2 regions of the Lysinibacillus sp. NPDC097214 genome follow, and region 2 is predicted to be linked to the other one. Evidence: a T-box and tRNA genes for the amino acid it is inferred to sense, from the RefSeq annotation. Region 2 holds a T-box; the other holds one or more tRNA genes.

Region 1 (7,957 bases), on a different contig from region 2:
ATTGAGTTGGGCCACGATTTGTCCCACACAATGCGAAATAAACTTAATCCTCGTTATCAGGTATTTACATTTTTTGAAACACCTGAGTTTGTAGAAGATTTACTAAAATTAACTGCAAAAAAATCAGAAGATTAATAACGTCACTTAATGTCACTGCTTAACCGCAGTGACGTTTTTTTGTTTAGGCGGAATCGTCAGTACTTACGTAATGTAAAGTACTTTTTTTGAATTTTTTAAAATCATTCCGTCCACTTCCATTTAACCTTACTCACTCTAGGTGTCAAGGTTCATCATTAATTCCATTTCAGACGCTGCGTAAATTACGTTGCCGACCGTTAAAGGTTCTCCCATAAATACGAACAAAGCGCCTTGGCCTTCGCTGTAATATACGTTGGTTTTACGTCCAGTCTGCCCGAGTATCTTCCCTTGAATATTTATGATGGCGGCTGCGATATTCAATTCCGTTCAATCCTCCTTTGATCTAGCGTCGAAACACTTTAGATGATAAATACATCAACTTATGATTTAAAACCATTTTTAGCCACGGCTATATGGGCGAAATGAAGGCGTTATGCTTCCTTATTACTCATTTAAAGGAAAAAGCTATGTTGTACCTTTGTTTAATCAAGACTGTTCGAAACAGTTACTTGCTATTTAACTAACAATGCTTAGCTGTTTGGTATAATAAATAAAAAAATGTTAGAGGTGATATACTATGAACACTCTACTATTATTTTATAAAATATATCAAAATCAGGATATTAAGACTGTCGATTATATTAATTGGGCTTTCACCATGTTGGAAAATAATTGTTCATCGTGTTCTTTAAATATCTTATCTTCTCTAAGAGAACCACTTAATATTTTTGAAGTAGAAGATTACTTTAAAAGAGCATTAAGTGAGATGGAGTTGCAAGAACCATCATATGAAGAGTGTGCTAGATATTATATTTTGCATTTATCTGAAAAAATACTACAAGATAAGAATAACGTTTTTGAAATAGTCTATGATATAAATAAAGTGATTCGAGATATTGATTACCCAGAAGACCTTGAAGAATGGTTCATCATAAGTGATATGGTAGATGAATTTCAATATGGCGGTAATAATTTTAAATTAACGAAGGAAGAGTTAATTGCAACAATAATAGATGAAGCAAAGAGTCAGTTGAAAAATAATAAAAAAAACTAGGTGTTGGCACAAAGATCTTTACTAGATACTTGTTGGCGCAAGCTCTAGCGAATAATTGCCGATTCTCCTGACGCAGGATCAGCTACTCTACTCGTTGGCGCGAGTGAGTATTTAACTTTTCATATATTAATCGCATAACAATTTGATGGATATCTATTCGGAATGTCGTTAATTACAACGTACGTTTCATAATCGTGAACAGCAGTACGCTCACGTAATCCGCTCGCTCGCATCTGTCTTACAAAAATCTCTAACGCTTTTTCGATAGATAGCGCAGACTTCGGATTAACAACGATCGGGTTCTTGCTATCCTCCACGCTGAATATTCCATTTAAATTCGTACCTACATTTAAACCGTTTCTTTTTTTAGACCACGCAAAAAAACCTCCTAACGTTTAGTTAGAAGGCGTTTCAATTTCCGCAGTTAGACCGCTTCATTGACCGCTATAAAACTACGCAAGAAGGTTGATTTGACGCGGTTCACACCGCAATTATGACGTCCCAGGAGGGATTCGAACCCCCGACCGACGGCTTAGAAGGCCGTTGCTCTATCCTGCTGAGCTACTGAGACATGATGTTATTTTTTATGTAGTCCATATCAAGGACAATATTTATTATATGTCCTTTTTACGATAAAGTCAACATTAATTTTACTATGAAGGCAAGGTTTGCCTCAATATAAATATTATATGATTTCCTGTACCTCATTATGCCATCTCTCTACTCTACTTTTGTTAAATAATACAAAGCAAAAAACTGGTGGATGCAAACATGTTTAAAGATTTAGTAGTTGTCGTAACTGGCGGTGCAAAAGGGATTGGGCAGCTAATACGAAAGAACAGGATGTCTTGTTGATCATTTCGATATTATACATATTTTAATTAATAAGGCGGGTAAATTTCAACATAAATCTTTTATGACGTAACATGGATGAATGGAATGATTTGATTCAAACAAATAATTTTTTCAGACATTAATCTAACAGTTGATGGTGGGATGACAAAGAAAATGATATATGAAGAATAGCCATATTCACTCCTATCATAAAATTGTTCTTTCATATATGGAAATACCTCAGAGTATTCTACAGTAGAAGAAAAACTGAAGGGAGTGGATATACATTGTACTCATATTCAAATGGATATTACGGTAGTCCTTTAAGTGCGTTATATAAAGCTACTTCCACACAATATACTGCACCTGTTCGCCATTTTTTATTGCCGCAGAACGATCATCGTCGCTGTATCAGTAGAGCTGAAGCTGATTTTATGGCAATGAATCGTTTATTATGGATGGAGCATGTCAATTGGACGAGGATGACGATTATTAGTATTGTGTTTGGCTTACCTGATTTACCCTTTGTGCAGAAGCGACTGTTACAAAATGCGACTGACTTAGGTAATTGTCTACGTCCATTTTACGGCGATCAAATTGCTGATCGTTATGCTGAGCTGATTTAAGAACATCTTCTTATTGCTGCACAGCTAGTAACCGCAGCTGCCAAAGGAGATGCTGCAACAGCGGATGAAAAGGAAATGGAATGGTATCGTAATGCTGACGAAATTGCCATATTTTTAAATCGAATTAATCCGTATTTAAGTATTGAGGAAGTGCAAAAAATGTTCTATACACATTTAGCTTTAACAAAAAAAGAAGCCGTGACTATGATTCAGAAAAACTATCTTGAGGATGTTCAAGTTTTTGACGACATTGAGGCAGAGGCACTTGCTATGTCGGATATGATTGCAAGCGCCATTGTCATGCAATTTTGTTACCTCTTTTATTAACGTTAATAAATCGGTTATTTCTTTTCCAAAATTGGCGAAAAAATTCTAGCCTGTTTACTCTTTGAATAATGAGCAATCGGTTGAATGCCTTGTATTGATTCCTTTACAAATGGAGCTAGTGTATTGCTTTCAATATTAATGTGGACTCGTTGCAGTTGCCATGGTATATGATCTATATCTATCCGAAATAAAGAATTTTTCCATTTTGACCAAGAACGATAACGTTCCACTAGCCATTTTTCAAAGGGAGAACTAATTATTTCACTAGCAATCGGTTGATATGAAATTTTCAACCTTTCTGTCAGTGCACCGTAATATATACTTGTAAACGAAAAATTGTTCTCTTTTTGTTTCATAGATATTTTAGAATGGCGATATGATAAACCACCCTTTGTAGTTATTTGTACAATAAAACGATTCGTAACATCTGAATTTAAAAAATAGACTCCTTTCATGCCGTTATATGTAACATATGTCCGGACATTAAGCTGCAAATAGGAATCAACTCCTGGGAATAGTGGTAGAAATCTTAGTCGTTGTCCTTTCACTTTAAAAAGGACAGCACTAAGCCAAGCGTTATTTTCATAGAGATCCAGTTGTAACTCTTGCGGAATGTACTGCTCTAAATCCTTAGGTGATACTGGCCAATGTAGAAACAACACATCTTGCCAAATTTGCGTCAAAATCCATGATTTACTCCACATAAAATAACTCCTTTCTGTAGTTAAATTCTTTCCTACAAAGGAGTTATTCAAACGAACATGACTATTTTTGTTCTGAATCTACTGTTTCTTTTTCAACATATCGGTAATATAAATTGCGCAGTTCGGATTCTTTATAATTGCCTAAATGACTTTTAAATTGTGGATGCACCAAAATACCATGATCTCGTAGTTGCTTCACAAACCAACCTTTTGAATACTTATGCACTTTACACATTCCCTTCACTACTATTCATACATAGCGTATGCTCGAGAAATTATGTAGTGACAATTTTTTCAAAATAAAAAAACGAAGAAATTATCCTTCGTTTCAACTGTTGAAAACCAAAATGGGTCAAGGTAATTTTGGTGAATGTTATGCTCTTTTAATGGGGTGATTTCCGTTCCAGGCTACTCGCTTTCCCACGGGAGTCGATTAGCCTGGAACGGAAAACAGCAATACCGTAGAACTTTTATAAATTTTATACATTTCAAAAGTGAACCCTATTGCTTCTCACAATAATCAACAGAAAAGACTAATTACAGTGACGCAATTGTACACCTGTTAATTCTAACGCTTTGCTGCCGCTACGTTAGAACTACGCTTTCGCGCAAAAACATCTGTTGGCCCGAGGCCCTGCAGCGAAGCGAAGCGGCTCATCGGACGCCCACAGGAAGCTCTGCCCTGCGCGAAAGCGAAGCGTCAGTGGCAAAGCGGCAAAGCGCCCAGCCGGAACGGAAATCAACTCCTCGTTTTGCCGAAGAGCTATACTTGCACCTTTATTTCATTGCAGCCAACAAAAAACGAAGGAATTCTCCTTCGTTTTCAACTTATGTGCCACAAAACGTTCGATATGGTTGGTTAGATGGTGTTGGTAATGTTGTATACTCCTGTTGCTCCTTAGAATGTGCAAAAGGGTTAGCAAGAGCTTCTAGTAATCGCTCCATTACACTATAGTCTTCCTGTTCAACAGCAGCCTCTAATGCTTCTTCTACACGGTGATTTCGTGGAATAACTGCTGGATTATGCTCACGCATTAATTGTTGAGACATGTCTTTTGTTTCTTGTTGTCTTTCTAGTCTTGCTTGCCAATTTTTATGCCATTCTTTAAATTCTTCTGTACTAAATAACGCTGATTCAGTGAATTTATCAAAGGTTAATGCGATAAATGTATTCGTATAGTCTGCTTGATGTTGCTGCATTAACTTTAGAAGCTCTTCAATTAGTGCCACGTCATGATCTTCTTCGTTGAATATCCCAAGCTTTGCTCGCATACCCGCTAACCAGTTTGCAAAATACAATTGAGGATATTGCTTAAGAGCCTCTTGAGCTAAGTGTATAGCATCTTCCTCATTTTCATGGATTAACGGTATTAATGATTCGGCAAATCGTGTTAAATTCCATCCTCCGATATTAGGCTGGTTACCATAAGCATAACGTCCTTGTCGATCAATAGAGCTAAATACTGTCGCTGGATCATAAGTATCCATGAAAGCGCAAGGACCATAATCAATCGTCTCCCCACTAATGGCCATATTATCTGTGTTCATGACTCCATGAATAAAACCAACTAGCTGCCATTTTGCAATAAGAGACGCTTGTTTCTTTATAACTTCCTGTAGTAGGGTTATATAACGGTTTTGAGCTATATCAGCATTGGGAAAGTGCCGTTCTAAGGCATAATCCGCTAATGCTCTTAGCTCCTCCTCCGTTCCAAAATTCGCTCCATATTGGAACGTTCCAACACGCAAATGACTGCTTGCAATGCGCGTTAAAACCGCGCCTGGAAGCTCTGTTTCACGGAGAATCATTTCGCCTGTAGTCACGACAGCTAAGCTTCGAGTAGTTGGAATGCCAAGTGCATACATGGCTTCACTCATAATATATTCACGTAGCATTGGACCAAGTGCTGCTCTACCATCTCCGCCACGGGAATAAGGCGTTCTTCCAGAGCCTTTTAGTGCGATATCAAAGCGTTCATGAGCTGGTGTTATTTGTTCACCTAATAACAGTGCTCTTCCGTCTCCTAGCATATTAAAGTGGCCAAATTGATGCCCTGCGTAAGCTTGTGCTATAGGCATGCCTCCGGTCGGATTGTTGCTACCTGCAAAAATCGCTACCACTTCTTCGCTTTTCAGAGCATCGCTGTTTAATCCAAGTGAATTGGCAACTGATTCATTTAACATGATTAACTTTGGTGAGCGAACTGGATTTAAATTGATTGATGTATAAAAAATGCTTGGTAGGCGGGTATAGCTATTATCAAAATTCCATCCCATTGTACTTTCCATGTTTTCTCCTTTGTTTCGTTTATATTTATTGTTTCTACTTCATCATAAACAATTCATAGCCATTTTTACCATTTGCATTTAACTACCTTCAGCAATTATTTTCTGTAGCGAAAGCAAAGCGTCAGCTACAGATGTTTTATGTAACGTAAGTGAAACGGCAGTTACAAATGTCTTTTGTACCGAAAGCGTAGCGACAGGTACAGAATTCTCCCACCTCTATAGGTGGTGACCGAACGCAATTATGCCAAGGCATAATTGCTTGTGGGATAAAACAAAAAACGCTTAGAGTTTCTATAACTTAAGCGTTTTTGTTTCTCATTTTCGCATAAACTTGTGGGTGGAAATACAGCTATTATCGTCCGTAAAGAACTTTACTTCAAAATACGTATCTTCAACCTCTACAAGGGCAAAGCTTTTTTCTTTACGACCTCGTGGTTTTAATAAGCTCCCCGGATTTAAAAATAATACATCATCAATCATTTCCGCTCCAAGAATATGTGAGTGACCAAAGCACGCAATTTGCGCGTTTACTTCTTTGGCACGATAGGATAATGACAAGATTGAAGTTTTAACATTGAATAAATGGCCATGTGTGACAAAGATTGTAGCGTCCTCTAAATCGAATACTTCTTCATCAGGGAAGGCTTTATCGATGTCACAATTCCCTCGTACTTTCTTCATGCCCTCCAATGCTTTATGGGAGAAAGGAAGCTCACTATCTCCACAATGAATGACAGCATCGACATGTGGGTAAAAGCCACGAACTTTTTCAATCACATTACTATCGCCATGTGTATCACTCATGACAAGTATTTGCATGGATATCACCTCTTATTTTATAAGATTAGGTAATTGTTCCTTTAACTTACGAATCGCATTCCCACGGTGGGAAATTGCTCCTTTTTCATCGGCTGTTAGCTCTGCCATCATACGATTTAAACTTGGGACAAAGAAGACTGGATCATAACCAAATCCGTTTGTACCACGTTTTTCGTGTGCAATAACACCTTCACAAGTACCAAAAACTGTTGTCGTCTCAAAACCAGGCCCTGCAATAGCAATGCAACAGCAGAAGCGTGCTGTACGCTTTTCATCCTCGACATTTTTTAAGTTTTCTAATAGTTTAACCATGTTGGCTTCATCATCATGATCACCAGCATAACGTGCAGAATACACACCTGGTTCACCATTTAATGCATCAACAGCTAAGCCACTATCATCAGCAATAACAATTGTACCAAGCTCTTTTGCTAATTCTTCTGCCTTTAAGATAGCATTTTCCTCAAAGGTAGTGCCTGTTTCGTCTATTTCCATCTCTGGGGCAACATCAAACATCGTTACAACTTCATAGCCAAGTGGTCCAAATAACGCTTCGAAATCTTTTGCTTTTCCTTTATTTTTTGTCGCAATTACTACTTGTTTCATGTTATTCATTTCCTCCCACTTTGTTAGCCAATTCACCTAGTGTCTCTTTTTGAAGTGCAATCAATTGTTGAATGCCCTGTTCACCTAACGCCAGTAGTTCATTTAACTCTTCACGAGAAAAGGTTGCTTCTTCACCTGTCCCTTGTAGCTCAACAAATCGTCCTGCTCCTGTCATGACGATATTCATATCTACGGCAGCAGCGACATCTTCAACGTAGTTTAAGTCTAAAATGGCCCCGTGATCCTCTACAATACCAACACTTGTTGCAGCTAAATAGTCTGTCACTGGGAATTTTTTTAATGGTTTTTCTTCAGCAAACTTAGCAATTGCCTGGGTCATCGCTACAAATGCTCCTGTTATTGAAGCTGTACGTGTCCCTCCATCTGCTTGAATCACATCACAGTCAATCCATACAGTACGTTCACCAAGTGCTTCTAAGTCCACGACTGCACGTAATGCACGACCGATTAATCGTTGGATTTCCATTGTACGGCCATTGACTTTGCCACGAGATGATTCGCGTGCTGTACGCTGTGCTGTTGCACGAGGTAGCATCGAG
Region 2 (7,957 bases):
AGGAAGCGGTGAGATTAATAGCACAGAAAATCAATTTATTTATAGATAATAAAACTGAACGAAGCATAATCAACAGACTACGGAGTGAGGGTTGTGTCTTCGCTGAAGAAGAAACACAGTTACTTATCTCTGAGGCTAGAAGTATAGAGGATTTAATGGAAATGGTAGAAAAACGAGTAAGTGGTTTACCGCTTGAATACGCGCTTGGGTTTACGAAGTTTTGTGGGCTACGAATAGAAGTAGAACGGGGAGTTTTTATACCACGACGACGTACGGAGTTTTTAGTTCAGCAAGCTAAAGTTTTAATCCGCCCATATGATATTGTTTTGGATTTATGTTGCGGGTCTGGTGCTATTGGTGCTGCAATTGTAACCGACCTTAAAAAAATTATATTACACTCCGTTGATATTGACCCCGTTGCTGTACGATGTACTTCCCGTAACATAACTAAGATTGGTGGCCATGTTTATCAAGGTGACTTATATGGTGCATTATCCGATTCATTGAGAGGTCGAATGAACATCGTAGTGGCTAACGCACCTTACGTTCCTTCTGATTCAATAAAACTACTTCCCCAAGAAGCACGTTTATATGAACCAAAAGTGGCACTTGATGGAGGGGTGGATGGACTAGACCTTCAGCGAAGGGTAGTAGAAAAGGCTTCTCACTGGCTTGTTCCTGGAGGACATCTATTGATAGAGACGAGTGAAATTCAGGCTACTCAAACTTCGGAAATTTTTGCCGATGTTGGGCTAATTACCAAAATAGCTAGAGATGATAAATTAGATGCAACAGTTGTTATTGGAAGAAATCCTTAAACTACCGATGGCATGTAAATTCGAAAATAATCCCAAATCTTTGTTCCTATAGGTGTGCGTTGATCCAAGAATGATTAACGTACTTTTTTGTTGGAATTATTGAACGAACGGGGCAGTATTGTTGAATAATCAATGGGAAACATTAATAAAAAATAGGTGGAAAGTATATGAATAATTATCCCTAATTGACACCGTTATGGAAATGGGAAGGAATTTAAAAATAATTTAATACAAAATTAGTTAAATGATTCTTTTCTTCACTGTTATTATTATATTAATCGTCCCTTTGTTAATACTAGAATTTGAATACAGGATATTGCAAAATAACAGGAACATAGGAGGTATGAAATTTGAAGATCCAAAGAATAGATCATGTGGGAGTAATCGTAAATGATCTCTCTGCCGCCAAAGAGTTTTTTCTCGATTTTGGACTTGAGGTGAAAGGGGAATGGGAAATGGAAGGAGAGTTGATGGGATATGCAGTTGGGCTTAATGACGTTAAAGTAGCGTGTGTAGGATTGGGAATGCCAGACGGTCAGACATGGATAGAACTAATCAAATTTTATACGCCGTCAGATGAAAACGATAATCAGCAATCCCTTGCAAATACACTGGGTATCCGACATATTGCATTTACTGTTGAAAATATTGAAGCTGTTGTTGCCAAATTGAAAAAGAAGGGTACGGAAATCTTTAGTGAGATACAGCAATATGAAGAAAGTTATAAATTATGCTACATTCGTGGTCCAGAAGGAATTATTTTGGAGTTGGCTGAGGAAATCAAATAAGTAATGTTAATTAAAATGAAAGTACGACTCTTTGTTACTTTCTATTTTTTAGTTTGTGAAGAAATGTACTTAAACTCCCATGAAAGAACTGGAATCTTCTTTCATTTTCTGTGGTGAAGTGCTGATTTTTGCGCTTCATGGATGGCTAACGGGTGGTTAATTTAATAAGCAAATAATAAAAAATAGAACTTCCGCTTTTATGGGATTTCTATTTTTTACTTAATATCAACATTAAAATTTAAAGAATTTTCTTTTACATGCGGAGAAGATTTTCCTACGAATTAACTTTTGCTACTATGTCAATTAAAGAAGAAGTTATTGTAGAAATTAATCGAGGGAAAATTTTAAAAATTTACATATGCGAATTCGTTATTTAAGTTTTTCTTATATGCCCTATACACACTTGACATTTAAACCAACTGATGGGGAATTTGCAGATAAAGAACATTATTTGATGAAGTGGACAAGATAAAATCAAGATTGTTGAGTTGCTTAGGCAACTCTTTTTTCTTGTTCAACTAACGAGTAGCTATAGTTAAATATTCAAATTACGAAATATCAAACATAAAAACAGAGTTGAATCTACATATTTTGTAGATTAACTCTGTTTGTGCAATCTTTGAGAAAATAGCCTAACTAAAAGAGGAATTGTCCAAGGTTGTCTTAGCTTTACAAGAAATTATGTGGAAGAGGATTTCTTAAAAGTAAAATATTATCTTTAAAATTGTTTAGGATATGATAAGTAGTACAAACAGTTGCAAATACATTAATGTTTGTTTTGTTGAGGGATATTTGAAGGCTGTTAAACGTTTAATATATTTTTGTGGAGGACAAAGTACATAGAGAGCGTCTGGTACCATTTAAATAACCAGTAAAATGATAGTCTATCATTTGTTTCTATTGTAGTTTGATTTTTCATCACAATAAAACAATCATAAAGACCTACAACAATTTTATAGGTTCTGGTTGCTTCCTTGCTACATAATCGACTAGAATGATTATGTATCTTTTTTGTTTTAGGTTATACATACATATTTATTGTTTCTTATGCTCTTTATGCATTTGGATAGTTTTTAAAGTTGATATTCTGCTATTCCAACTCCAACGTTCCACCTCTTCGAATATCAGTATAGGTAACTGTCAGTAGAAGACTATTATTCATCATATTTTCATGCCGCACCGTCCAGAAATGGTACACTTGTTATAGGAAATGAAAACCTTTGAACTCGTCAGGCTAAGAAGGATTCAATTTTTCCTACTGCATGAAAACTATTTTGAAGAGTACCTAGACTGTAACGACCTACTTGGTTTGCTACAAATTCACGTTGAAATGTAAAGCCGTTAATAACTATATAAATATGTCATGTCAACTTTTTCAAGAGATGAGCATGATTAAAAACAAGAAATGTATATGGAAATTTTATCTATTGGAGGTATATTATGGGTAAGGGCTTGATAAGATCAGCCATGTTAATAGTAGTCATTGTACTAGGGATAGGAAGCTATTATTTTATAACAGAAATAAGAAGTGAAATGGCACATAAAAAACTTCTGGAAAACTATAAAAAGCCAATTCCGAATAAACTAAATGAAGAATATGATGTAATTGTCATTGGTGGAGAACCAGAAGGGGTTGCTGCTGCAGTATCATCAGCTCGTAATGGTGCAAAAACACTTTTAGTAGAAAAGCGTGAGGAATTAGGAGGGTTATTTACGTATGGAATGCTCAATTTCCTTGATATACCTCGAAATGACGCTAAACGACCAGTCAGTATGGGGATTTTTAAAGAGTGGCATGATCATGTTAGAGGGAAAGATGCATTTGGAATTTTAGATGCTAAGGCAGCTTTTAAAAAGCTTGTCGATGATGAACCAAATTTAACGCTTTCTGTACAAACAGAAGTCGTTAATGCCAATCTTGATGCGAACAGAATAACATCAGTGAAATTAAAAAATAAATATGGTACGTATGATGTGAAAGGCAAGGCATTCATTGATGCTACACAGGATGCTGATTTTGCTGCAATGTCAAAAGTTCCTTTTTTCATGGGTGGAGAAGATATTGGCATCAAGGATAAAAGAATGGCTGTTACCTTAATGATTCATTTGAAAAATGTTGATTGGGTTAAGGTGAAGAAAGCAGCTCACTCAAATACTTTTGGTGGTGCACACCTAAATGATTCAGTCATGTGGGGGTTTACAAAGCTACATGATGACTATAAGCCAGTACAAGAAGGTACGAGATTACGAGGCTTGAATTTAGCAAAAGTAGATGATGAATATTATATTAACGCTTTACAAATTTTTGGAATCGATGGATTGAATGAAAGTTCCAAACAAGAAGCAATCGAAAAAGGCAAGAAAGAGACAGAACATATTTTACACTATTTGCAAAAGAAGTTTCCTGGCTTTGAAAAAGCAGAAATTGTGAGTTATCCCGAAGAACTATATGTTCGCGAAACAAGACATATTTGGGCAGAATACCAATTACCGATGTCTGATGTTTGGAAAAATAGTGATCATTGGGATAGCATTGGTTTGGCTGCGTATCCAGTTGATGTCCAAGCGCAAACGCCTCAAGATTATGGATACGTTATTTCGGCTCCAGAACAATATGCCATTCCTTTCCGTTCTTTAGTACCTAAAAAAATCGATGGCTTGCTTGTTGTAGGTCGTTCTGCAGGTTATTCATCGCTTGCAGCGGGAAGTGCACGTGTCGTTCCAACGGGTATGGTGACTGGAGAAGCAGCGGGAGCAGCGGCAGCATTAGCAATTAAAGACAACGTAACCTTTAGAGCAATGAGCAAGAACAAAGAGCTCATCAATACCTTAAGGGAAGATTTAAAAAAACAAGGGGCTCTTGTAGATCCATTTAATAAGGATTATCCTTATAAAGATGAATGGTATGATAAATCCATTCAAACATTAATCAATTACGGGCTAGTTGTCGGTGGTTATTCGAATGACTTATACGTTGAAGATGCAGCAACAAAGATTAAGTTTGCGAAAATGCTAAAAGAGGGCATTCAACGTGTTAGTCCTGAGAAAATGAAAGCTCTAGGCGAGAAGCTAGATATCGTTATCTATAAAGTTGCTAATAAAGAAAGTGACCCAATTACAAGAGATGAAATCGCAGAATTCTTGGCGGAAGTATTAGTAGGTAAGTCAAGTGATAACAACTGGGATGTATTGATTGAAAAAGGGGTTATCAGTGAAAAAATAGCAAAAAGATTTACTGAAAACAAGAAACTTAAATTAAAAGAGATGTATGCCATTATGGCTGATGTCATCCGTTACGTAGAAAAGGAACATTCCCACTCATAAGTGGGGGATGTTCCTTTTCCTTATAGTTACAGGCATTAATGTTGTAGGTTATCGTAATATGCCCTAACACCGAAAGTGCTTATCAATACGATAATTTTAATATCAAAAACACAGTTGACTAAAAAAAGGAACTCCTGTAGAATATTTTGAAAATATAGTTAAATTCAAAGATAAAGAGAGTAGTTTATGGAGCAACTGGAAAGCGAATTAGGGATGGTGTGAGCCTAATACAGAAGCCATAAATGAAACGCACTTTGGAGAAGTTTCTCGAATTAGTAGTAGAGAATATCGGGGAGTCACCCCGTTAACAACTGAAAGTGGTCATATTATATGGCAACTAGAGTGGTACCACGGGATAACTATGCTCTCGTCTCTATTTTAGAGACGGGGGCTTTTTTTTATCTTCATTCAGTATGAATTGAACGTACACAATTCAAAATCCGGACGCATTGTTTATCTGCGCGAAAGCGGGAATTTCGTCTCGGCGTAATTGATTATTTTAGAGAGGAGAATGAACATGAATACACAAATCGCGAAAAGTATTGCTGAGGCTTTAAATAACGAGCTGTCTGTTATTGAAATTCAAAATTTATTGGAGAAACCGAAAAAATTGGACTTAGGGGATTTGGCATTCCCGTGCTTTACGCTAGAAAAAAAATTAAGAAAATCCCCTCAAACTATCGCTTCCGACATAGAAAACAATTTAAGCTGTGATTGTATACAAGAAGTTCAAGTTGTAGGTGGTTATGTCAATATATTTTATCATCAGCCAACGATTACTCAACAAGTGCTTAGCCAAATCGTAAAAGAAAAAAATTTATATGGGACCAAACAGGAGTCAAAAGGGAATGTAGTGTTGGATTTTTCTTCACCTAATATAGCGAAGCCTTTTTCTATGGGCCATTTACGTTCTACAGTGATTGGCAATGCTTTGGCTAACATTGCCGAGAAGAATGGCTACAAAGCAATTCGCATTAATCATTTGGGTGATTGGGGAACACAGTTTGGGAAATTAATCGTTGCTTATCAAAAATGGGGAGATCAAAAAACGATTGAAGCTGCCCCAATAGAGAAACTGCTAAAAATTTAAGTTCCATGAAGAAGCGGAGCAGGATGATTCACTAAATGAACAGGCACGTATCGCATTTAAAGCATTAGAAGATGGGGATGAAGAGACGTTAGCTCTTTGGCAATGGTTCAGAGATGCATCACTCGAAGAATTCAAGAACATTTACGAACTGCTTGGAATTAATTTTGATTCATTCGCTGGGGAAGCGTTCTATAATGACAAAATGGCTGCTGTTATTAAGGAATTGGAAGAAAAAGAACTGCTTGTGAAATCTGAGGGTGCTCATGTTGTTGAAATAGACAATATGCCTCCATGCTTAATGACCAAAACGGACGGTGCTACGCTCTATGCTACACGTGATTTAGCAGCTGCTTTTTATCGTCAACAACAATATGACCCTAAAAAATCATTTTATGTTGTAGGGCATGAACAATCACTTCATTTTAACCAATTATTTAAGGTCATTGAGAAGATGGGATATGATTGGGCAAAAGACTTGCAGCATGTACCTTTTGGGATGATTCTAAAAGATGGTAAAAAAATGTCGACGCGTAAAGGGAAAATTGTTTTATTAGCAGATGTTCTAACAGAGGCGATTGCTACGGCTAAGCGAAATATCGAAGAAAAAAATCCAAATCTAATGGATAAAGATAGCGTCGCACATCAGGTTGGTGTAGGAGCGGTCATTTTTAATGATTTAAAAAATGATCGTCTTCATGATATTGAGTTTTCCATTGAACACATGATGAATTTTGAAGGCGAAACAGGACCATATATTCAATATACGAATGCACGTATTGCATCTCTTTTGGAAAAAGCAGATGAACATAGTTATGAAGTATCTTTCGAAGCATTAGGTGAGCAAGCATGGCCTGTTATTTTATTACTGGAACAGTTTCCGAAAGTAATTGCTAGCGCCTTTGAAGAAGCAGATCCATCACAAATTGCTAAATACGCTTTACAATTAGCGCGTCAATTTAATAAATATTATGCGCAAAATAAAGTATTGATCTATGACAGCCAAAGAAAATCAAGATTGGCATTTTGTTTATGTGTATCCATTGTGTTAAAAGAGTCGTTAGCACTGTTAGGTATTGCCGCACCTAAAAATATGTAAGGACGATTAGCGTATCTACGACATGATACTAGCTACATTCGGCAAATATTAGTTGCCATGAAATTGACCGTTCAAAGAAAAAATGGTAAAAGGATATAGTGAGAATTCAAAGGTTTACCATATTTCGTTGAATTTTTAACCGTATAAATAGAGAGAAGGTTTTTAGAAAGTATGGAGAAAAAGAAATGGCGTGTTTCCATAGTACTTGTGGTTGTTTGTATTTTCTTGGTTGCGCTCAATATGCGCCCTGCAGTCACAGGAATAGGACCACTATTTAATGTACTTTTAGAATCACTCCATATATCAAATACGAAAATGAGCTTTTTAACATCTATTCCTGTGTTTTGTATGGGACTCTTTGCACCATTCGCAGTACCATTACAAAGAAAACTCGGGACAAAAATGGCTATTACGCTCTTATTAATCATCCTAACCATTGCAAATGGCTTACGCTTTTTACAAGAAAGTTATGTACTGCTTGTAGTCACAAGCTTTGCGGCAGGATTTGCCATTGCCCTTATTGGACCTATATTAAATGCCTATATCAAGAAAAAATTCCCGACCCGTTTTACTACGGTGGTAGGTATTTATTCATTTGGAATAGGAACAGGGGCAACATTGAGTGCGGCACTAACATTACCATTTTATACTCATTTTCATGAGAGCTGGACGATGGCCCTTGGTTCTTGGGCAATTCTTGCTATCATTGCTCTATGCATATGGATCCTGACAATACAAAATCAAGAGCTACCAGAGACAGCTGTATGTACGGAAAAAGTAGCACGAAATCCGTGGAAAAATGTCCGTGCTTGGACTATTTTAATTTACTTTGGCTTACAAA

Evidence for each region. The T-box of region 2 lies ahead of argS (arginine--tRNA ligase). A T-box ahead of a tRNA ligase gene usually reads a tRNA of that ligase, here a tRNA-Arg.
Region 1: it has a tRNA-Arg gene. The T-box ahead of argS (arginine--tRNA ligase) is inferred to sense a tRNA for this amino acid. The anticodon was not compared.

What each region holds. Positions count from the first base shown of each region.
Region 1 is NZ_JBNNSS010000001.1:563,719-571,675, forward strand. It holds gene ACQKMI_RS02720 (hypothetical protein) at 1-135, shown strand, start outside; gene ACQKMI_RS02725 (hypothetical protein) at 274-459, opposite strand; gene ACQKMI_RS02730 (hypothetical protein) at 716-1,192, shown strand; gene ACQKMI_RS02735 (hypothetical protein) at 1,312-1,509, opposite strand; tRNA gene ACQKMI_RS02740 (tRNA-Arg) at 1,690-1,763, opposite strand; partial or broken gene ACQKMI_RS02745 (hypothetical protein) at 2,314-2,979, shown strand; gene ACQKMI_RS02750 (YqjF family protein) at 2,994-3,683, opposite strand; gene ACQKMI_RS02755 (DUF2639 domain-containing protein) at 3,745-3,918, opposite strand; gene ACQKMI_RS02760 (protein adenylyltransferase SelO) at 4,512-5,972, opposite strand; gene ACQKMI_RS02765 (metallophosphoesterase) at 6,288-6,791, opposite strand; gene ACQKMI_RS02770 (XTP/dITP diphosphatase) at 6,804-7,397, opposite strand; gene rph (ribonuclease PH) at 7,399-7,957, opposite strand, start outside.
Region 2 is NZ_JBNNSS010000004.1:154,879-162,835, forward strand. It holds gene ACQKMI_RS10800 (putative protein N(5)-glutamine methyltransferase) at 42-818, shown strand; gene ACQKMI_RS10805 (VOC family protein) at 1,169-1,606, shown strand; gene ACQKMI_RS10810 (FAD-dependent oxidoreductase) at 3,047-4,930, shown strand; T-box leader at 5,089-5,308, shown strand; partial or broken gene argS (arginine--tRNA ligase) at 5,442-7,116, shown strand; gene ACQKMI_RS10820 (CynX/NimT family MFS transporter) at 7,288-7,957, shown strand, end outside.